DNA from 4 places in the Streptomyces sp. NPDC091287 genome. Region 2 is predicted to be linked to each of the others. Evidence: riboswitches for the same ligand, from Rfam matches in the RefSeq annotation. Region 2 holds a riboswitch; each other region holds the start of a gene.
What was found. Region 2 has a riboswitch for cyclic di-AMP ahead of ACIQRW_RS01165 (peptidoglycan DD-metalloendopeptidase family protein). Riboswitches for the same ligand answer to the same signal wherever they lie in the genome.

Region 1 (5,285 bases), on a different contig from region 2:
TCCGGCGTTGATCTGGGTGTAGGTGGTGCGCGGCAGGCTCACGCCCGCCGCCTTCCAGGCCGCCTGGGTCAGGCCCGAGCAGTCGAAGCCGTTCGGGCCCGTCGCGCCCCAGACGTACGGCTTGCCGATCGCGCCGTACGCGAAATCGATGGCCTGGGCGGCGCGGGAGCCGGGGGCCGCGACCGGACCGCTGCGGACGGTCGAGCGGTCGGCGTGGGCCGGGCCGCCGGCGCCCCGGGCGTCGGCGGAGCGCTCGTGGGCGGCGCGCTCGTCGGCGGTCAGGGTGTCCAGCAGCCTGCGGGCGTCGGCCAGCTTGGTGCGGATCGCGGTGCGGTGTTCGCGCAGTTCGGCGCGGCGGGCGGCGAGGCGTTCGGTCTCCTGGTCGGCGCGTGCCTTGACGCGGGTGATCTGGGAGACCTGGCGCCGGATGCCGCGCAGGAGGCCGCTCTGCCGGTCGCCCGCCCGGTCGAGGTAGGAGGCGCGTTGCAGATAGGCGTCGGGGTCGGAGGAGAGCGCCAGTTGCAGGGCCGGGTCCAGGGTGCCGCTGCGGTACTGCGCGGTGGCCAGCGAACCGAGGGCGTGCCGGGCGGTGTTGAGGCGGGCGGTGCGACGCGCGGCCACGTCGGCCAGGGCGTCGACGGCGCGGGTGGCGTTGGCCGCCTTCTCCTTCGCCCCGTTGTACTTCTCGGTGGCGACCTCGGCGTCGTGGTACAGCCGGTCGACCTTCGCCTTGACCTGCGCGGCGGTGGGGGCCGGCTCGGTGGGGGCCGCGCCCGCCCCGGTGACCGATCCCGCGGTGGCGGCCCCGGCGAGTGCCAGGGTGGCGGCGGTGCGGGCAGCAGAGCCGGTGAGCGGGCGCTGCTTGGGTTTTCGGTGAGCTGACCTGCGGTGCGCTGCCACGGGGGCGGCATCCTTCCTGTCGGGTGCCCGTCGGGGGATACCGGCGGGTCCGTGAAGGACGCTAATCCCGGTGCCGGGAAAAGAGTCGCCATGACCGCTATTGCCCTGATGTGACGTTTCATCGGTCGTAGTTGATCACCGTTATGCCCACACATCAGGGCAATGCGGTCAATGCCGGAGGAAGCGCACAAGGAAGGTCTGCCTCACTGAAAGGAAAATCCTTGGCCCTGGCTAGGCTCCGGAGCCATGGACGTACTCATCAATGTCTTCGTCGCCCTGCACATCATCGGCATCGCCTCCCTGCTGGGCGGCTTCCTGACGCAGATGAAGGCCATGGGGGCGGGCACCGCGCGCTTCATCCCCGCCATGCTGCACGGCGCGCTGACCATGCTCGTCACCGGCATCGCCTTGGTCGGACTCAACCAGGCCGACGACCAGACCGTGAACAACGTCAAGATCGGCATCAAGCTCGCGCTGCTGGTCGTGATCCTCGCCCTCGTCTACGTCAAGCGGGACGACGAGATGGTGGACAAGGGCGCGTTCGCCGCGGTCGGCGGACTGACGGTCGCCAACATCTTCATCGCCACGGTCTGGACCTGAGTCCGCGCGGCGCGCCCGCGCCGGGCGGGGTGCCCGCTCCGGGCTGGGCACACGCTCCGGGCGGGGTGCCCGCTCCGGGCGGGACGCCCGCTCCGCGCTGGGCGCCTGCCCTACGCGGGGCGCACGCTTCCGTAGATCGGCATGTAGTAGATCGACTCCTCGCGCACGTTCGCACCCGGCTTCGGGGCGTGGATCATTATCCCGTCGCCCTTGTAGATGCCGACGTGGCTGATGTCGTCGTAGAAGAAGACCAGGTCCCCGGGGAGCAGATCGGACGTGGCGACCCGCGTCCCGACCTCCACCTGGTCCCAGGTCGTCCGGGGCAGGGTCACGCCCGCCTCCCGCCACGCCGCCTGCGTCAGCCCCGAGCAGTCGTAACTGGAGGGGCCCGACGCGCCCCACACGTACGGCTTCCCGATCTGGGCGCGGGCGAAGGCCAGGACCTTCTCCGCCTTGGCGGCGTAACCGCTGTCCGTACCGGTGCCGGTGCCGGTGCCGGAGCCCGGATCCGTTCCCGTACCGGAACCGGAGCCCGTGTCCGAACCGCCGCCGGACTCCTTCGCCGCCTCCTCGCGGGCCTTCTCCTCGGCCTCGGCCTTCTCCTTCGCCTCGGCGGCCTGCCGGGCGGCCAGCTTCGCCGCCTTCTCCTTCGCCTCGGCCTCCTTCTTGCGCTCCAGCTCCGCCAGCCGCGCCTTCTCCTCGGCGGTCAGCCTCGACAGCAGCCCCCGGGCCTCGGTGAGCTTGGTCTGCACGTCCTTCTTGCTGGAGGCGAGCGTGGCCTGCGTCTCGGTGAGGGTCTCCAGGCTCTTCACCGCCTCCGCGCGCTTCTTCGCCGCCGAGGCCTGCTGCGTACGGACCTCGTCGACGGCCTTCTGCTGCCGCTCCGTCGCCCGGTCCATCAGCCGGCTCTGGTCGAAGTACCCCTGCGGGTTGTCCGCCAGGAAGAACGTCGCTGCGGGCGCGATGCCCCCGTTGCGGTACTGGGCCGCCGCGTACGAGCCCAGCGCCCGGCGCGCCTCGTTGATCTTCTCGGCCCGCTTCGCCACGTCGGAGAGCAGCGTGTCGACCTTCGTCTGCTGGGACGCGGAGGCGGCCTTGGCCCGGTTGTACTCCTGGGTCGCGGTGCCCGCCTGCCGGTACAGGGCGTCGACCTTCTTCTGCACTTCCTCGATGGCGGGCTTCGGCTCCGCGGGCGCGGCCGTGGCGCTCTGCGTGGAGAGCAGCGTCACAGACGCCAGCGCGGCCGTCGTCAGCCCGACGGCGGGGGTGGTGGTGCGCACCTTCGTGCGCGGCTTGCGATGCGATGCCAAGACCGGCATCTCCTTCCGTGGACCGCCTACCGGGTTAGCTGTCGGGTTCGGACGGAACGGAAGGTTGTCCTACGGTCCGGATGCGAGGGCACGGACCGATTCACCCCGGTGTTGCGTGTGGGTCCCCGGTTCCGAACTGTCAGGGCGGCAGGACGGATTCGGCAGAGGTGCCCGTCAGGCGTGGTTCGCCTCAGGGAGGGTACGGGCCACCTGACCGAGCACGCTAGCCAACCGGCCCCGCCGCTGGGAAGGACGATGAGCGATATGCCCGATACATTTTCGTGACCTTTCCGGATCGGGGGGTCCGCACCCCCTCCGACCGGGCACTCCTTCACGGAACGTCGGCGTCCGGTCTCCGTGCGTACCCGGTACGGGCGTGTCGGCGGCGGGTAGCGGAGCCCGCTTCCCGCCTTCGGCGGAACCTTGTCAGTCCGGCCGCCTAGACTCGGGAGGCGATGAGCAGCCTCTTTGACGACAGTTTCCTGACCGGCCTCCAGCCCGCGGAGGACGGCCCCCCGCCGCCCCCCGAGGACCACGCGCCCGAAGCGGTGCCGGAGGAACTCTTCGAGGGCGTCTACGACGCGCCCCCGCCGCCCCGGGACGGGTATTACCGGGACGGGCACCCGCGCCCGGCGATCGACTCCGCCGCCCTGCTCGACGGGCTGAACACCGAGCAGCGCGCCGCCGTCGTGCACGCCGGGTCCCCGCTGCTCATCGTCGCCGGGGCCGGCTCCGGCAAGACCCGCGTCCTCACCCACCGCATCGCCCACCTGCTGGCCGAGCGCGGGACGCACCCCGGGCAGATCCTCGCGATCACCTTCACCAACAAGGCCGCGGGCGAGATGAAGGAGCGCGTCGAGCAGCTCGTCGGGCCCCGCGCCAACGCCATGTGGGTCATGACCTTCCACAGCGCGTGCGTCCGCATCCTGCGCCGTGAGTCGAAGAAGCTCGGCTTCACCTCGTCGTTCTCGATCTACGACGCCGCCGACTCCAAGCGACTGATGGCCCTGGTCTGCCGCGACCTCGACCTGGACCCGAAGCAGTTTCCGCCGAAGTCCTTCACCGCCAAGGTCTCCAACCTCAAGAACGAGCTCATCGACGAGGAGACCTTCGCGGGACAGGCCGCGGACGGCTTCGAAAAGACCCTCGCCCAGGCGTACGCGCTCTATCAGGCCCGCCTGCGCGAGGCCAACGCCCTGGACTTCGACGACATCATCATGACGACGGTCCACCTGCTCCAGGCCTTCCCGGACGTCGCCGAGCACTACCGCCGCCGCTTCCGCCACGTCCTCGTCGACGAGTACCAGGACACCAACCACGCCCAGTACACGCTGGTGCGGGAGCTGGTCGGCCCGGCCGGGGAGGCCGACGCACCCGCCGAGCTGTGCGTGGTGGGCGACGCGGACCAGTCGATCTACGCCTTCCGGGGCGCGACCATCCGCAACATCCTCCAGTTCGAGGAGGACTACCCGAGCGCGACGACGATTTTGCTGGAGCAGAACTACCGCTCCACGCAGACGATCCTCTCCGCCGCCAACGCCGTCATCGAGCGCAACGAGAGCCGCCGCCCCAAGAACCTCTGGACCAACGCCGGCAGCGGCGCCCGCATCACCGGCTACGTCGCCGACACCGAGCACGACGAGGCGCAGTTCGTCGCCGACGAGATCGACCGGCTGACCGACGCGGGCGACGCCAAGGCGGGCGATGTCGCCGTCTTCTACCGGACCAACGCCCAGTCCCGTGTCTTCGAAGAGATCTTCATCCGCGTCGGCCTGCCCTACAAGGTCGTCGGCGGTGTGCGCTTCTACGAGCGCAAGGAGGTCCGGGACGTCCTGGCCTACCTCCGGGTCCTCGCCAACCCCGAGGACACCGTTCCGCTGCGCCGCATCCTCAACGTCCCCAAGCGCGGTATCGGCGACCGCGCCGAAGCGATGATCGACGCCCTGTCGATGCGCGAGAAGATCTCCTTCCCGCAGGCACTGCGCCGCGTCGACGAGGCGTACGGCATGGCCGCCCGCTCGTCCAACGCCGTCAAGCGCTTCAACACGCTGATGGAGGAGCTGCGCACGATCGTCGAGTCCGGCGCCGGCCCCGCCGTCGTGCTGGAAGCGGTCCTGGAGCGCACGGGCTATCTCGCCGAGCTCCAGGCCTCCACCGACCCACAGGACGAGACCCGCATCGAGAACCTCCAGGAACTCGCCGCCGTCGCCCTCGAATTCGAGCAGGAGCGCGGCGACGAGGAGGGCGCGGGCACGCTCGCGGAGTTCCTGGAGAAGGTCGCGCTCGTCGCCGACTCCGACCAGATCCCCGACGAGGACGAGGACGGCTCCGGCGTCATCACGCTGATGACCCTGCACACGGCGAAGGGGCTGGAGTTCCCGGTCGTCTTCCTCACCGGCATGGAGGACGGCGTCTTCCCGCACATGCGGGCCCTCGGCCAGACCAAGGAGCTGGAGGAGGAGCGCCGCCTCGCGT
Region 2 (5,285 bases):
GGCCTCACGCTGGAGGCCGCCGCCGGCCGGGCCGGACTCTCCCCGGCCCATCTCTCCCGGCTGGAGACCGGCCGCAGGCAGCCCTCGCTGCCGATGCTGCTGGGCCTCGCCCGTATCTACGGTACGACGGTCTCCGAGCTGCTCGGCGAGCAGCCGCCCGAACGGGACGCGATCGTCCGCGGCGGCGGCTTCGAGGGGGCGGAGGCCGACGGCTGGATGTACCGGCAGGCAGGCGGATCGGGCCGCGCGATGCAGGCGCTGCGGGTGCGCGTTCCGTACGGGGCCCAGGGCGACCTGGTCCGGGTCCATCCCGGCGAGGAGTGGCTGTACGTCCTGGAGGGGCGGCTGCGGATCGGGCTCGGCGACACCGTCCACGACCTCGAACCCGGCGACAGCGCTCACTTCGACTCGCTCACCCCGCACCGGATCGCGGCCATCGACCGCTGCGGCGCGGAGCTGCTCTTCGTCCACTCCCTGCTCCAGAGCCCCGCCGCCGAGCTGTGCCTCGGCAACGCCCTCCACGCGCGCTGACCGGCCGTCCCGCCGGCTGCATCCTTCGCTCCACCGGCCGCGAGGCCGACAGAGAGGACCGTCATGTCCGATTCCGAGCACTACGACCCGCTGGGCCCCGGCCGCCGCGAGAACGAGGACCCGCAGGAGAAGCGGATGCCGCGCGGCGTCATCATCCGGCTCTTCGCCTATCTGGTGGCGGGCCACGTCATCGCGGGCTTCCTCTACCTGCTCTTCGTGGTGGCCGGGAGCAAGTGACGGCGGTCGGACGACCGCCCGTCCCGGACGGATCGCTTCCCGTCCGGGTCAGCCCTGGTCGAGCAGGCGCTCGCGCAGCCGCTCCCGGGTCCCGGGGGAGACCTTCAGCCCCTCCGACAGGTAGCGATCCGTCGTTCCCCAGTGCTCCTCGATGGTCGTGAAGGCCGCCGCGAGGTAGGCGGGCCGCGCCCCGAAGAGGGGGTCCAGCAGCTCCAGCACCTCGGGCGACATGCCGGTGTCGGACGCGTCGGAGCGCTTCACGGCGTAGCGGCGGTGGGGATCGTTGGACTTGAGGTAGTCCTCCTCGATCGCCTCCGGCTCGACGCCGACCGCCAGCAGGGCGACCGCGATCGAGAGACCGGCCCGGTCCTTGCCCGCCGCGCAGTGCATCAGGGCGGGGACGCTGTCCTCGGCCAGGGAATGCAGCACCCGGCTGTGCTCGGCGGTGCGGTCCAGAATCGTCGCGCGGTACATCCGGATCATGCGGTCGACGCCCTTGCCGTTCGCGAGGACCGAGCGCAACTGCTCGATGTTCCCGTCGCTCACCAGCCGCCAGAACTCCGCGCCGTCGGCCGGGTCCGAGAGCGGAATGCTGACATTACGGACACCGGTCAACTCGATGTCGTATCCGTCGAGCCGGTGGTCGGCGGAGTGGCGGAAGTCGAAGATCGTGTGCAGCCCGAGCCCGCCGAGGAAGGCCGCGTCCTCGGCCGTGGCGTGCGCCAGGTGGCCGCTCCGGTAGAGCCGCCCGAAAGCGGTGCGCCGGCCGTCCGCGGTGGGGAGCCCGCCCACGTCGCGGAAGTTACGGACTCCGGTCAGCACGGTCTCTGTCGGCGGGACCTGCGGCACCTGTTGCGTCACGGTGGCTCCTGGGATCTCTGGCGTCGGCGCGGCTCGCCGGCGAGGGCGCTCCCGTGACGATACGACATCGATTCGACGGAAAATCATCACGGTCGCGCACCCCGGTGCGGGGTGCCGAGGGGGTCGGCCTGACCGGGCGTCAGGGGTGAAGCCGACCGCGTGTCCGTATTGGTGCATTTCGCAGAACATGCCCCGCTAATGGGGGAGATGGGATTTCGGAGGTGAGCGGGATCATATCCGTGACCGTCCGTGGCGAGCGTGCCCCGGAGTATTCCCATTGCCCGTACGGAAATCCAAGATCCGTAATCCACGGAGTGTGACGGGAAATCCGGGGCGATATCGAATCGATGATTCCGGTGCGCAACCGATGGCTTGTTCTGCTCGTCCTTGCTCGCTTACGGTCGCCGCAATCCGGACGGACCGCCTAATCCTGCCGCCGCCCGGAATTCGCACCCACCCACTCACGCGTGGCAGGAGCGGGGGAACCAGGTAAGCCGCCGATCCGGAGCGATCCGGACCGGCTCGGGGTGAAGTCGCCGCAACGCGACCGGGCATCTCCAGCCCGAACCCGACAGCTCACCTCGCAGGCGCCGGAGAGGAACTTCCCATGCCCGCAAAGGGTAAGCACCGTCGTCCGAAGTCCGGCCCGATCTCCCGCGGCGTCCTCGTCGCAGGGACCGGCGGCGCCGCACTCGCCCTCCCGCTCATCGGCGCCACCGTCGCGAGCGCGGCGGACCAGGCCGCTCCGGCCGCGAAGCCCGCCGCCGCCTCGGTCGCCGCCGCGCACACCGCCCCGGCCACCGCCCCCGCCGCGTCGAAGGCCGCCCCGAAGACGTACGCCGTCGTCTCCGGCGACTACCTGGCGAAGATCGCGGCCGAGCACCAGCTCAAGGGCGGGTGGGAGAAGCTGTACCAGGACAACCGCTCCACCGTCGGCGAGAACCCCAGCCTGATCCACCCGGGCATGAAGCTGACCCTCGGCGCCAAGGGCTCCGCCCCGGCCGAGAAGTCCGCGGCTCCCGAGGCCGCCCCGAAGAAGGCCGCACCGGCGCCGAAGGCCGCGCCGAAGGAGGCCCCGAAGGCGGACACCGTCTCCGCCGATGACTCCGAGGGCTCCGGCAGCCCGTCGGGGACCGGCTCCTCCGAGGCCACCGGCTCCGGCTGGTCCGCCCCGCTGGCCAGCGCCAACGTCACCACCCAGTACCGGGCTTCCGGCGCCAGCTGGTCCAGCGGCTACCACACCGGCTCGGACTTCCAGGCCGCCTCCGGCACCCCCGTGCTCGCCATCGGCCCGGGCACCGTGGTCTCGGCCGGCAACAGCGGCTCGTACGGCAACGAGGTCGTCATCCAGCACGAGGACGGCATGTACTCCCAGTACGCCCACCAGTCCTCGCTCGACGTCTCCGTCGGCCAGACCGTCACCGGCGGCCAGCAGATCGGCCTCTCCGGCTCCACCGGCAACTCCACCGGCCCGCACCTGCACTTCGAGGTCCGCACCGGCCCGAGCTACGGCTCGGACATCGACCCGATCGCGTACCTGCGTCAGCACGGCGTCTCCGTCTGACGTCTCCGTCCGACCGGACGCGGCGAGAAGTGATCGAGGGGCGGTGCGCGGCGGCGCACCGCCCCTCCACTTATTCCGGCTTTACCAAAAACTGACCGGGTGGTCTATCTCACCACCCGTCAACCCCGTATTACGGTCGCGTAGGTCACATCGCACGATGCAGGATAAGTGCTTGTGGCAGACGATTCGAGAAACAACCAGCAGCACACCATCGGGTCGTACGCGGCGATTGGCGACAGTTTCACCGAGGGCGTCGGCGACCCCGGCCCCGACGGGACCTACCTCGGCTGGGCAGACCGCTTCGCGGTGCTCCTCGCCGACCGGCTCCCGGCCCCCGACGGGGCGACCGGCCCCGAGGACTTCCCGCACGGGGACTTCCGCTACGCCAATCTCGCCGTACGAGGACGTCTCCTCGACCAGATCGTCGAGGAGCAGATCCCGCGCGCCAAGGAACTGGCCCCCGACCTGGTCAGCTTCTGCGCGGGCGGCAACGACATCATCCGGCCCGGCACGGACCCCGACGATCTCGCCGAGCGCTTCGAGCGGGCGGTCGCCGACCTGAGCAACGCCGTCGGCACCGTCATGGTCACCACCGGCTTCGACACCCGGGGCGTGCCGGTGCTGCGCCACATGCGCGGCAAGATCGCCACGTACAACGTCCACCTGCGGGCCATCGCCGACCGCTACCGCTGCCCCGTGCTGGACCTGTGGTCGCTGCGTTCCGTGCAGGACCGGCGCGCGTGGGACAACGACCGGCTGCACCTCTCGCCCGAGGGCCACACCCGCGTGGCGCTGCGCGCCGCCCAGGTCCTCGGCCACGAGGTGCCCGCCGACCCCGACCAGCCCTGGCCGCCGCAGGCCCAGCGCAGCCCCTTCGACGCACGGCGCGACAACATCCAGTGGGCCCGCGAATACCTCGTGCCCTGGATCGGCCGACGGCTGCGCGGAGAGTCCTCCGGCGACCACGTCGAGGCGAAACGCCCGGACCTTCTGCCGCTCTAGGACCGGTCAGGGCTCCAGCAGAGGAAGCGCACGCCGGGACGGGCCCGGTGCCACGAGCCCGTCCGACGGCGCGCCCGCGCCCGGAGGGTGTCCTGCCGGTATCCGCTCCAGGACACCGCCCGCGAACACGTCGTACAGCGGCAGCGACTCCAGATGTACATAGCCGATGTGGCAGTCGCACACGGCGAGCGGACAGGCCCGCGGGCCGAGCGCCCGGCGGTAGCTGCCGTCGTAGAGATTGCCCAGCTCCGCCTTGACGAAGTGACAGCGCCGCACCGTGCCGTCGCCGTCCACCGAGATCACCGACTCGCCCGTCCGGCAGGGCAGCCCCGCCGAACGGTGCGGATCACGGCTGTAGGGGAACAGCGGATCCAGCTCCGTCCACCGCGCCGCCTCCTCGTCGGTGTAGATGTGCCCCTCGGCGGCGTTCACCCAGAGATAGACCTCCTCCGGCAGCGCCGCCCGCAGCCGCCGAGCCTCGTCGAGGTGCTCGTCGAACCCCACCACGCCCACGCTGTAACGGATCCCCTTCGCGGACAGCTCCCGGCACTTGCCCAGGAACCGCTCGTACGGCGTCTGCCCCGGGTGGTACGTGCACCAGAGCGCGATCCGCTCCGGATCCGCGTCCGCCAGCCAGTCGGTGCGGCAGCTCAGGTTCGTCTGGATCGCGACGCGTCTGATGTGCGGCAGCCGCGAAAGATCGGTCAGCGCCCGCCGGTACCAGGAGCGGACCAGGCCTTCGCCCCACGGGGTGAACAGCACGGACAGCCGGTCACCGGTCCGCTCCGCGGCCCAGCGGGTGAACCGCTCCAGCGCCTCCCGGTCCGCCGTGAGCTGCGCGCGGCTGTCCCGCCGCTTGCCGAACGGGCAGTACGGACAGTCGTAGTCGCAGGAGGCGAGCGGGCCCCGGTAGAGAATCGTCAGGTCCACGGCCCCGTCACTTCCGCTCGTACGCGGCCATCGCGGCCCGTACCCCGGGGGAGAACAGCGCGGGACCCAGCGCGTCGGAGTGGGCGAGGCCCGACGGGGACAGCCTCAGCAGACCGTCCGGCGCCGACACGTCCAGCCAGCCACGGGCCGCGAACCCCGC
Region 3 (5,285 bases), on a different contig from region 2:
GACCGGTGGCCCTCGCCATCGCGCTGACCGAGGCGGTCACGGCACGCCAGGTCTCCGAGGTGGTCACGGAGGAGCTACTGCCCGCGTTCGGAGGCCGTCAGCTCGCCATCTATCTGCTGGACGAGGGCCATCTCCATCTGGCCTGGGAGACAGGGTTCCCGAAGGGCTTCCTCGACCGCTTCGAAGGGGTCGAGCTCGACGTCAGCATTCCCGGGGTGGAGACCCTGACCTCAGGCCGCCCGATGTTCTTCGAGTCCATGCAGCTCCTGGCCGATGCCTATCCGGGCATCCCGATCGACGCGGATGTCGGGGCCCGCGCGTTCCTGCCGCTGATCGCCTCGGGGCGGCCCGTCGGCTCCTGCATCCTCGGGTTCGACCGCCCTCGCGGCTTCAGCCCGGAGGAACGTACGGTCCTGACGGCACTGGCCGGACTCATCGCCCAGGCCCTGAAGCGGGCTCAGCGCTACGACAGCGAGGCGGCTCTCGCCCGCGGACTCCAGAACGCCCTGCTGCCGCACCGGCTGCCCGAGGTGGACGGGGTGGACACCCTGGGGCGCTACCTCTCCGGCACCCAGGGCATGGACGTGGGCGGCGACTGGTACGACGTCATCGAGACCGGCCACGAACTCGCCCTGATCATCGGCGACGTCCAGGGTCACGGGGTCTCCGCCGCCGCGACCATGGGGCAACTGCGCAGCGCGGTAAGGGCGTTCGCGCTGAACAAGTACGATCCGCAGGAGGTGATGAGCGGGACGAACCGGCTGCTCATCGATCTTGACCCGGGACAGTTCGCGAGCTGCTGCTACATCGCGCTGGACCCGGTGACCGGAGTGGCCCGCGCTGTACGGGCGGGGCATCCGCAGCCCGTGCTGCGGCGGCCGGACGGCCGGACGGAAGTGCTGGACCTGGCCGGCGGCATCGTGCTCGGGATCGACGGGCAGGCGTCCTACCCGGTCACGGAGATGCGCCTCGAACCGGGCGCGATGCTCGCCCTGTTCACGGACGGGCTGATCGAGCGCCCCGGAACGGACATCGACGAGGGGATCGAGCGGCTGCGCGCCACCGTCGAACGCATCGGCGCGGTCCCCCTGGCCGAGACGGCCGACCAGGTCATCGGAGAGGCCAGGGCGGCCACCGACCGCCCCGACGACATCGCGATCCTGCTCGCCGCCCGGTGGGCCGGGACCCCGACGGTCCGGCGACCACGGGAGGACCGGTCGCCCGGGCCCGACCTGTGGCGCACGTTCAGGAGGCCGGACCCGGGGCGCACGGCGGGCGCACCGGATCCGGCCTCCTGAGAGACGTCCTGCCGATCAGGCGCCGCTGAGGCGTCCGATCAGGCGTTGATCAGGCGTTGATCAGGCGTTGATCAGACGTCGGCCGGCGGCTCTGCCGGTGCGAAGGCGCCGGAGGCCTCCAGCATGCCCTCGCGCTCCACGACCTTGATCCGTTCACGGCCCTGCGCCGCGCCCAGTGCCTGCTCGTGGGCGTCCAGCTTGTGCCAGCCCTCCCAGGTCGTGTAGCGGACGCCGCGGTCCTCCAGGAAGGCCTCGACGGCCTCCGGAGCGGGCGTGGCCGGCTCCGGCAGCCGGCCGGCCGCCCGGTCCTCCAGGACGCAGGCGACCGTCTCGTTCGCGTCGCCCTTGGTGTGTCCGATCAGACCGATCGGACCGCGCTTGATCCAGCCCGTGACGTAGACCGAGGCCATGTGCTCGTCGCCGGCGATGACGCGTCCCGCCTCGTGCGGCACGGTGCCGGAGGCCACGTCGAAGGGGAGCTTGGGCAGCTCCTCCGAGTAGTAGCCGACGGCACGGTAGACGCTCTGCATGTCCCAGTCCGTGAACCGACCGGTGCCCCGGACGTTGCCGGTGCCGTCCAGCTCGGTGCGCTCGGTGCGCAGCGCCACGACCTTGCCGTCCTCGCCGAGGATCTCGACCGGGGACTCGAAGAAGTGCAGGAACAGCTTGTGCGGGCGGTCGCCGGCATCGCGGATCGCCCAGTTCTCCAGGGTCTGCGCGACCATGTTGGCCTGCTTGTTCTCCCGGCGGGTCGCGATGGAGCCCTCGTCGTACTCGATGTCCTCGGGGTTGACGATGACCTCGATGTTCGGGGAGTGGTCCAGCTCCCGCAGCTCCATCGGGCTGAACTTGGCCTGCGCGGGTCCACGCCGCCCGAACACGTGCACCTCCAGCGCCTTGTTCTCCTTGAGGCCCTGGTACACGTTGTCCGGGATCTCGGTGGGCAGCAGCTCGTCCGCCGTCTTGGCCAGGACCCGGGCCACGTCCAGGGCCACGTTCCCGACGCCGAGCACGGCGACCTTCTCCGCGGTGAGCGGCCAGGTGCGCGGGACCTCGGGGTGCCCGTCGTACCAGGAGACGAACTCGGCCGCGCCGTAGGAGCCGTTCAGCTGGATGCCGGGGACGTCGAGCGCCCGGTCGGCCTCGGCACCGGTGGAGAAGATCACCGCGTCGTAGAACGACCGCAGGTCGTCCAGGCCGATGTCGTGCGGGTAGCTGACGTTTCCGAAGAGCCGGATCTGGGGCTTGTCCAGCACCTGGTGCAGGGCCTTGACGATGCCCTTGATCCGCGGGTGGTCGGGGGCCACGCCGTAACGGATGAGGCCGAAGGGCGCGGGCATGCGCTCGAAGAGGTCGATGGAGACCCCCGGGTCCTGGCAGACCTCGGATTTGAGCAGCGCGTCCGCAGCGTAGATACCGGCGGGGCCGGCTCCGACAATGGCGACGCGGACGGGGCGTGTCATGGCGTGGTGATCCTTCGGGGCGGGCGAACGCGGGCAGGTACAGCGTACGTCGGAGGTAAGGGTCGGCTTACTAGTCTCCACCGCACACCGTAAGCGATCGCCCCGCGGGCCCTTCGGCCGGCCCTGCCTAGAGTGTCCGATTAGCCCGTTTTCCCGTGCCGGTATGGGCGATTTGTTTCTTTTAGGCATCCTGCTCGATAAGGGGCTTATTGAGGCTGTTGGGGCATTTGCTTGACCTCATTCTCGCCATCGTCGTGAAGGAGTGGTGAGCGTCACGTCCGAGAGGGCGGACGTAGAAGTGGAAGCATCGGTTCCCTTCTGTGCGAAGAAAGTTGACGACGTGACGGGGTGACCCGATCCGGCAATTCCGCTTTTCGATCTTGCGTGGAAAAGGGAATCCGGAATGCGGGGCTTGTTCTGTTCGACGTTTCTCGCCTACGGTCACCGTCAATCCGGATGGAACGCCGAATCCTGCCGCCGTCCGGGAATCCGAAACCCACTCACGCACGGCAGGAGCGGGGGACCCAGGTAAGTCGCCGATCCGTAACCGGAACGGCTTGGGGTGAAGTCGCACGAGCGTGCGGCCAGACATCTCCTGTCTGAACCCGACAGCTCACCTCGCAGGCGCCGGAGAGGAAATCCCCCATGCCCGCACAGGGTAAGCACCGTCGTTCCCAGTCCACCTCGCTGCGCCGCGGCCTTGCAGCCGTGACCACGGGTGGAGCCGTCCTCGCCCTCCCGGTGATCGGCGCCACCACTGCCTTCGCGGCCCCCGCGCCCGCCGCCGCGCCGCAGCAGGCCGTGGCGCCCGCCTCGGTGGCCCAGGCGAATTCCGCCGTGCAGGCCGCGCCCGCCCAGCATTCCGTGGCGGCCGGTGAAACGCTTTCCAAGATCGCCCGCGAATATTCCGTCAGCGGCGGCTGGGAGAAGCTGTACGAAGGCAACCGGAAGATCGTCGGAGACAATCCCGATCTTATTCACCCCGGTATCAAGCTGACCCTCGGAACCAAGACCGAGGCCCCTTCGGGCGGCAAGGCGGACAAGGCCGCCGAGGCTTCCCCGTCCGCCGCGCGCGGTGCCGAGGCGGACCGTGCCGACCGCTCGGAGCGGGTCAACGCCGCTCCCGTGGCAAAGACCGCTCCGGCCGCCGAGAAGGCCGTCACGTACACGAACGACCTCGACGGCTGGATCAAGGAGTCGCTGGCGGTCATGGCCGAGCAGGGCATCCCCGGTACCTACGAGGGCATCCACCGCAACATCATCCGCGAGTCCTCGGGCAACCCGGCCGCGATCAACAACTGGGACTCCAACGCGGTCAAGGGCACCCCGTCCAAGGGGCTGCTCCAGGTCATCGACCCGACCTTCCAGGCCTACCACGTGCCCGGCACCTCGACCGACAGCTATGACCCGGTCGCCAACATCACGGCCGCGTGCAACTACGCCGCGGACCGGTACGGCTCGATCGACAACGTCTTCGGCGCCTACTGATCCTCCGCGCCCGAGCCCGAGGGGCCCCGGACCTCATGGTCCGGGGCCCCTCGGGCGTGCCGGGAAGTTACCCCCAAGTTTCTAGTGACTTACCACGCGATCGACAGTAGAACCTGTTGCACTCTGTCGAGAGTGAGGGATGTCACATGAGCGACACTACCATGCAGGATGGCGGGACCAAGGGTGTCTCGCGTCGAAGATTCATCGCTGGAACAGGTTCTCTTCTGGGCGCTGCGGCGATCGCCGGGCACACCGCACCGGCGTGGGCGGGCGTCCGGGCGGCAGCAGCGCCGATCGGCTCCGGGGCCCGTGTGCCGGTGCTGGTCGTCGGCACCGGATACGGCGGCTCCGTGGCCGCCCTCCGGCTCGCCCAGGCCGGCGTCGACGTCCATATGGTCGAGATGGGCATGGCCTGGGACACGCCGGGCGCGGACGGCAAGATCTTCGCCAACACCACCAGGCCCGACGACCGCTCCTTCTGGCTGCGGACCCGGACCAAGCAGCCGCTGAGCAACTTCCTCGGCTTCCCCATCGACAGACACGTCAACCGCTACACCGGCATCCTGGACGCCGAGGAGTTCGCCGGCATCACGGTCTACCAGGGCCGCGGTGTAGGCGGCGGGTCCCTGGTCAACGGCGGTATGGCCGTCACCCCGCGCCGGGAGAACTTCGGCGCGATCCTCCCCACGGTGAGCGCCGAGGAGATGTACAGCACCTACTACCCGCGCGCCAACAGCGGACTGGGCGTCACCACCATCGACCCCGCCTGGTTCGACAGCGTCGACTGCTATCAGTACGCCCGTGTCGGCCGGAAACACGCCCAGCGCTCCGGCTTCCCGTTCCTCTTCGTTCCCGCCGTCTACGACTGGGACTACATGAAGCAGGAGGCGGCCGGGACCGTCCCCAGGTCGGCCCTGGACGCCGAGATCCTCTACGGCAACAACTACGGCAAGAAGTCGCTCCAGAAGACCTACATCGACCGGATCAGGGCCACCGGCCGGGTCACCATCTCCCCGCTCCACAAGGTCACCACGGT
Region 4 (5,285 bases), on a different contig from region 2:
CGTGCGGATCGTGATGTCGCCGTTCGCGCACCCCCTGTTCACGGTCCTCACCGGCCTCGGCTTCGGCTTCGCGGCCGTCAGCGCCCGCCGCCACCGGGTCCGCCGGATCGCCCTGCCGGTGCTGGGACTGCTCCTGGCGATGGGCCTGCACGCCCTGTGGAACGGTTCGTCGGCCTTCGGCCCGTACGGCTTCTACGCGGTGTACGGGATCGTCATGGTCCCGGCGTTCGGCCTGGTGACCTGGCTGGCGATCTGGTCGCGCCAGCGGGAGCTGCGGACCCTCGCGGCCGAGCTGCCCGCCTATGCGGCGGCCGGCTGGCTGACCCCAGCCGAGCCGTCGGCGCTCTCCTCCATGCGGGCCCGGGGCATGGCCCGCGACCTGGCCCGCCACTGGCAGCCGGACCGGACGCGGGGCCGGGCGGCGGCCCGCGCGGTCGCGGAGTACGAGTCGTTCGCGACCTCCCTGGCGGGGCTGCGCCGCCGGGCCCGCCACGGCGCGGTGGGCCCGGACTTCGGCGCGCGGGAGCGGGAGTTGCTGCACCACCTCTGGCAGCGCCGGGAGTTCGCGGCCCCGGCCCTCACCCAGGCGGCCCGCCTGACGGCCCGCCCGGGCGCCCACCGCGGCCACCCCATGCCGACGCCGTACGCAAACGGGTACGGGTACGGGCACAGCCCCGGACACCCGCCCGGATACGGGCAGCCGCACGGGCACACACCGGGATACGGCCCCGCCGCCTACCCGCCGCCCCACCCGTACGGCAGCGCACCACCCAGCCACCGCCGCCCGCCGAGGTAGCCACAGCCACTGCGTCGACGTCGGCGTCGGCGACCGCGAACGGTGGCGGCGGCCCGCTCCGTCAGGCCGACGCCTCGGTGAGCAGGGCGAGTTCGCCGTCGGTCAGCCGCAGGTCGGCGACCGCGACGAGGGCGGGAAGCTGTTCGACCGTACGGGCGGAGGCGATCGGGGCGGCGACGGTCGGCTGTGCGGCGAGCCAGGCGAGGGCGACCGTGGCGATCTCGGCCTCCCGTTCCCCGGCGACCCGGTCCAGAGCGGCCAGCACCCTGCGGCCCTGCTCCGACTCCAGGTGGCCGCCCGCCTTCGCGGAGCGGGCGCTCTCCACGGTCGTACCGGGGCGGTACTTGCCGGTGAGGAAGCCGGAGGCGAGCGCGTAGTACGGGACGGCGGCGAGGCCGGCGCGGGCCGCGGTGTCCTGGAGGTCGCCCTCGTAGGTGTCGCGGGAGACCAGGTTGTAGTGCGGCTGGAGCGCGACGTACCGGGCGAGGCCCTCGCGCTCGGAGAAGTCGAGGGAGGCCCGCAGGCGCTCGGGGCTGATGTTGGAGGCGGCGATGTGCCGCACCTTGCCGTCCTTCACCAGCTGGTCGAGGGCGGTGATGATCTCCTCGACCGGGACGGTCTCGTCGTCGAAGTGCGTGTAGTAGAGGTCGATGTGGTCGGTGCCGAGGCGGCGCAGCGAGGCCTCGGCCGCGCCCTTGACGGTGCCGGCGGCCAGGCCCCGGTGTTCGGGGTGCGCGCCGGCCTTGGTGGCCACGACGATGTCGGACCGGTTGGAGCGGGAGGCGAGCCACTTGCCGATGACGGTCTCCGACTCACCGCCCTCGTTGCCCTCGACCCAGGCGGAGTACGCGTCGGCGGTGTCGATGAAGTTGCCGCCGGCCGCGACGTACGCGTCCAGGACGGCGAAGGACTGGTCCTCGTCCGCCGTCCAGCCGAAGACGTTGCCGCCGAGGGCGAGGGGGAAGACCTGGAGGTCGGAGGTGCCGAGAGTGCGCGGAGAAGTCATGTGGAGGTTCAACGGGCCGGGGCGGGGACGGTATTCCGCCGCCCGCCGGACCGTACCGTCCCCGGACAGACCGGCAGCCCTGACGTCGGGGGGTGTGCGTCAGGGCTGCCGGGGTTGCGGGGCGGCGACGAAGGACGTCAGCCGCGGGGCCGGGAGGTCAGACGTTCAGGCCCTTGCTGTTCAGCCAGGCCATCGGGTCCATCGCGGAACCGCCCGCGGTGCGGACCTCCAGGTGGAGGTGGACTCCGGTGACGTTGCCGCTGTCGCCCATGCGGCCGATGGTCTGGCCGGTGGTGACCTTCTGGCCGACGGAGACCTCGATCGAGGACTGGTGGGCGTACCAGATCTCCGTGCCGTCCTCGAGTTCGAGGACCGTGCGGTAGCCGTACGAACCGGAGTAGCCGGCCGACGTGATCGTGCCGCTGTGCACGGCCTTGAGCGGCGCACCGGCCGACCCGGCGAAGTCGAGACCGGTGTGCTGGCCCGAGGACCAGAGCGCGCCGGACTGACCGTAGGTCGAGGTGATCGTGTACGAGAAGGTGGGGAGGGAGAAGCTGGCGGCGAGCTTGGCGAGCCGCTCGGCCTCCTTCTTCTTCTTCGCCGCTTCCTCCGCCGCCTTCTTCTTCGCGGCGGCTGCGGCCTCGGCCTCGTCCTGCTGCTTCTTGGCCTCGGCGGCGGCGGTCTCGGCCGCTGCCTTCTCGGCGGCGGCCTTGGCCTCGGCGTCGGCGCTGGCCTGCTGCTGCTCGGCCTGCTGGAGGATCCGGGCGCGCAGCGCCTCGCCCGCGTCGGTGCCCTGCTCGGCCTCGGCGGTGGTGAGGCCGGCGGTGGTGAGCGGCGCGGACGCGGCGACCGGGGCGGGCGCAGCCTCGTCGGACATCAAAGACCCGACGCCGGGAAGGGACTTGGCGTCGGGGAGGTTGTCCACGATGGAATCGGGAAGAGAGATGGAGACCGGCGCCTTGTCCTGCGCGGTGGCCATACCGCCCGCACCGACGGCCGCTATGACGCCGACCCCGAGGACGGTGGAGCTACGGGCCAGACCACGCTGCTTGGCGACGCGGTGCTTGCCGCGCACGGGACGGATGGACTCCGCGGTGGGGTTCCATTCCTCCCAGGTGCGCTCCTCGCCACCGAAGGTGTCGGCACCGAAGGTGTCGGCACTGAAGGGTGACGGGGCCTCAGGGGCAGGCTTGTTGGACGCCACGTGGGCGCACTCCTTTCCTTCCTTCTCGCCTACCGGGTTAGCTGACGGGTTCGGAGCAGGAAGGTCTCCTACGGGCCCCTCCGTCTCTCACGAGACGCAGGCGTCCGATTCACCCCATGTAGGTGGTTCCCCGGTTCCCTTGCGGAATTCGGCGCTCGCGCGCGGCGCCGTCTCTGACGACGACTGTGACGACCGCGCTGCGTTATCGAACGTTAATAGACAGACGGGCTCTATTCCAAGCTGTTCCTGTTGATCATTAACGAACACGGTGGGGATGTACGGGTCACAAGCGGGCGGAATCGGGCGACTTGACCGCGGCTCGGCCACACCACTTCTTCTGACGGTGTGTCAAATGTTATGCGGAGTGGTGCTCTTCGATCACGCACCGTGTCACCGCCCTGTCGTCGTCCCGCCGACGCCTCGCCGATGCCCCGTCATCGCCCCGTCATCGCCCGGTCATCGCCCGGCGTCGTCGCCCCGGCCCACGATCTTCACCGTCGTCCGGCGCACGGGCTGCCCCTCCGCCGGCCGGCCGACCGCGATGAGCGCCATGTCGTCCGTGGTCCGCCCGCCGGTGTGCAGCCGTACGTCGTCCGTCAGCGCCGACAACAGCTCCTCCGGGCCCGGGAAGATCCGGCCGCGCAGCCGGGCCGCCGGATCGTAGAAGACCCCGTTCGGGTCCCGGGCCTCGGACAGGCCGTCCGTGAAGGCGAGGAGCGTCGCCCCGGCGGGCATCGCCCACTCGTCGGACCGGTCCGGCCACACCCCCAGGTCCATCCCCAGCGGCATGGCGGGCACCGAGGGGGCCAGCACCTCCAGGGCACCGTCGGCGTGCAGCAGGATCGGCTCGGGGTGACCGCGGTTGACGAGGCGCAACGAGGCCGAACCTGGCGGGATCTCGGCCAGCACGGCGGTGATGAACCCCTCCATGGCGTCCAGCCCGTACCGCCGCGTCCCCTCCCGGGCCAGCGCCCGCTCCAGCCGCTGCGCGACACCCTCCAGCGAACGCTCCTGCTCGGCCGCCTCCCGGAACGCCCCGATGATCACCGCCACCGCCTCGACGGCGTCCAGCCCCTTGCCGCGTACGTCGCCGACAACCAGACGTACGCCGTACGGAGTGTCCGCGACCGCGAACAGGTCGCCGCCCACGAACTCGTCCGCCTGCGCCGCCTCGTACCGCGCGGCCACCTGGAGTCCGCCGATCCGCTCGGCCGGGGTCGGCAGCACGGCCCGCATGGCGGTCTCCGCGATGACCCGGGCCGAGGCCAGTTGTTCGTTGCCGCGCCGCACGACGCCGTTGATGACGAGGGCCAGCACCGAGCCCGTGAGCACGGTGATCATCTCGATGACCGGGACCACCTGGGTGGACGTCCCGTCGGAGAGCCGCATCGCGGTGACGGAGAGGACCGCGGCGATCCCCGTGCGGACGGTCCGGGACTTGGAGAAGAACGGCGCGGCGATCAGCGGGGCCGCGACGAACAAGGGGACCGCGGTGAAATTGGGCGGAGCCAGCGAGTCGAACAGCAGCCCGCCGAGGATCAGCAGAGCGGGCAGCATCCGGACGAACCGCCCGGTGCGCCGCCCGTCGGACGTCAGCTGGCCCTCCCGGGACCCGAACACCACCCGGCCCACGGCGTCGAAACTCCCCACCGTGCCGCTGCGCCGCTCGTCGGCCATCCCCACCTGTGCACTCCTGCCCGGTCCACCCACGGCTGCGGACGGTACCGCGCCCCGCCCAGGCTTCCCGGAGCCGCGCCGAGCGGCTACTCCGCATCGGCCGAATAGGGGGAAGGCGGACGGCGGTCCGGCCTTCCATGGTCAGTCGGAGAGCCGGTGTTCCGCGTATACCGTCAGTGCGTCCCGTACGAAGGCGGCGGTGCCGTCCCCGTAGCGATCGTAGTTCTTTCCGAAGCGGGGATCGGCGACATACATCTCGCCGAGCCCGATCACGTACGAACGGCTGGGCGCCTTGGCCGAGGACAGCCACGCACAGTGCCGCCGCGCGAGGTCCTGCGCCTCGGCCCCGTCGGCGGCGAGCCCCGCCTCCCTGGCCCGGCCCCAGGCGCGCGCGATGGCCTCGTGCTCGTCCTGGAACGCCTTCTTCTGCTCATCCCCGAGCGAACGCCACCAGCGGTCGCCCTCCTCGTAAGCGTCCCGGCCCCAGCGCTCGGTGACCTCCTGCTCGTGGGCGGTGTGGTCGAAGCCGTCGAACACTTCATCGGCCATGAGTTCCATCCCCTCCTGCGTCTTGTGGAGAGTGGTCCGCACCGAGGCGATCT

Region 1: another riboswitch for cyclic di-AMP. It lies ahead of ACIQRW_RS34975 (NlpC/P60 family protein); the one in region 2 lies ahead of ACIQRW_RS01165 (peptidoglycan DD-metalloendopeptidase family protein).
Region 3: another riboswitch for cyclic di-AMP. It lies ahead of ACIQRW_RS31205 (transglycosylase SLT domain-containing protein); the one in region 2 lies ahead of ACIQRW_RS01165 (peptidoglycan DD-metalloendopeptidase family protein).
Region 4: another riboswitch for cyclic di-AMP. It lies ahead of ACIQRW_RS34665 (M23 family metallopeptidase); the one in region 2 lies ahead of ACIQRW_RS01165 (peptidoglycan DD-metalloendopeptidase family protein).

The regions. Positions count from the first base shown of each region.
Region 1 is NZ_JBIVUV010000027.1:57,378-62,662, reverse strand. It holds gene ACIQRW_RS34985 (NlpC/P60 family protein) at 1-900, opposite strand, end outside; gene ACIQRW_RS34980 (hypothetical protein) at 1,147-1,500, shown strand; gene ACIQRW_RS34975 (NlpC/P60 family protein) at 1,611-2,819, opposite strand; cyclic di-AMP (ydaO/yuaA leader) riboswitch at 2,818-2,984, opposite strand; gene pcrA (DNA helicase PcrA) at 3,266-5,285, shown strand, end outside.
Region 2 is NZ_JBIVUV010000001.1:279,853-285,137, forward strand. It holds gene ACIQRW_RS01150 (helix-turn-helix domain-containing protein) at 1-531, shown strand, start outside; gene ACIQRW_RS01155 (DUF6126 family protein) at 595-768, shown strand; gene ACIQRW_RS01160 (tyrosine-protein phosphatase) at 817-1,629, opposite strand; cyclic di-AMP (ydaO/yuaA leader) riboswitch at 2,074-2,234, shown strand; gene ACIQRW_RS01165 (peptidoglycan DD-metalloendopeptidase family protein) at 2,237-3,193, shown strand; gene ACIQRW_RS01170 (SGNH/GDSL hydrolase family protein) at 3,368-4,195, shown strand; gene ACIQRW_RS01175 (STM4011 family radical SAM protein) at 4,202-5,125, opposite strand; gene ACIQRW_RS01180 (STM4012 family radical SAM protein) at 5,133-5,285, opposite strand, start outside.
Region 3 is NZ_JBIVUV010000021.1:121,694-126,978, forward strand. It holds gene ACIQRW_RS31195 (SpoIIE family protein phosphatase) at 1-1,298, shown strand, start outside; gene ACIQRW_RS31200 (FAD-dependent oxidoreductase) at 1,370-2,761, opposite strand; cyclic di-AMP (ydaO/yuaA leader) riboswitch at 3,214-3,401, shown strand; gene ACIQRW_RS31205 (transglycosylase SLT domain-containing protein) at 3,407-4,249, shown strand; gene ACIQRW_RS31210 (GMC oxidoreductase) at 4,396-5,285, shown strand, end outside.
Region 4 is NZ_JBIVUV010000026.1:98,298-103,582, reverse strand. It holds gene ACIQRW_RS34675 (PrsW family intramembrane metalloprotease) at 1-796, shown strand, start outside; gene ACIQRW_RS34670 (aldo/keto reductase) at 858-1,802, opposite strand; gene ACIQRW_RS34665 (M23 family metallopeptidase) at 1,960-3,006, opposite strand; cyclic di-AMP (ydaO/yuaA leader) riboswitch at 3,018-3,170, opposite strand; gene ACIQRW_RS34660 (PP2C family protein-serine/threonine phosphatase) at 3,463-4,683, opposite strand; gene ACIQRW_RS34655 (MerR family transcriptional regulator) at 4,825-5,285, opposite strand, start outside.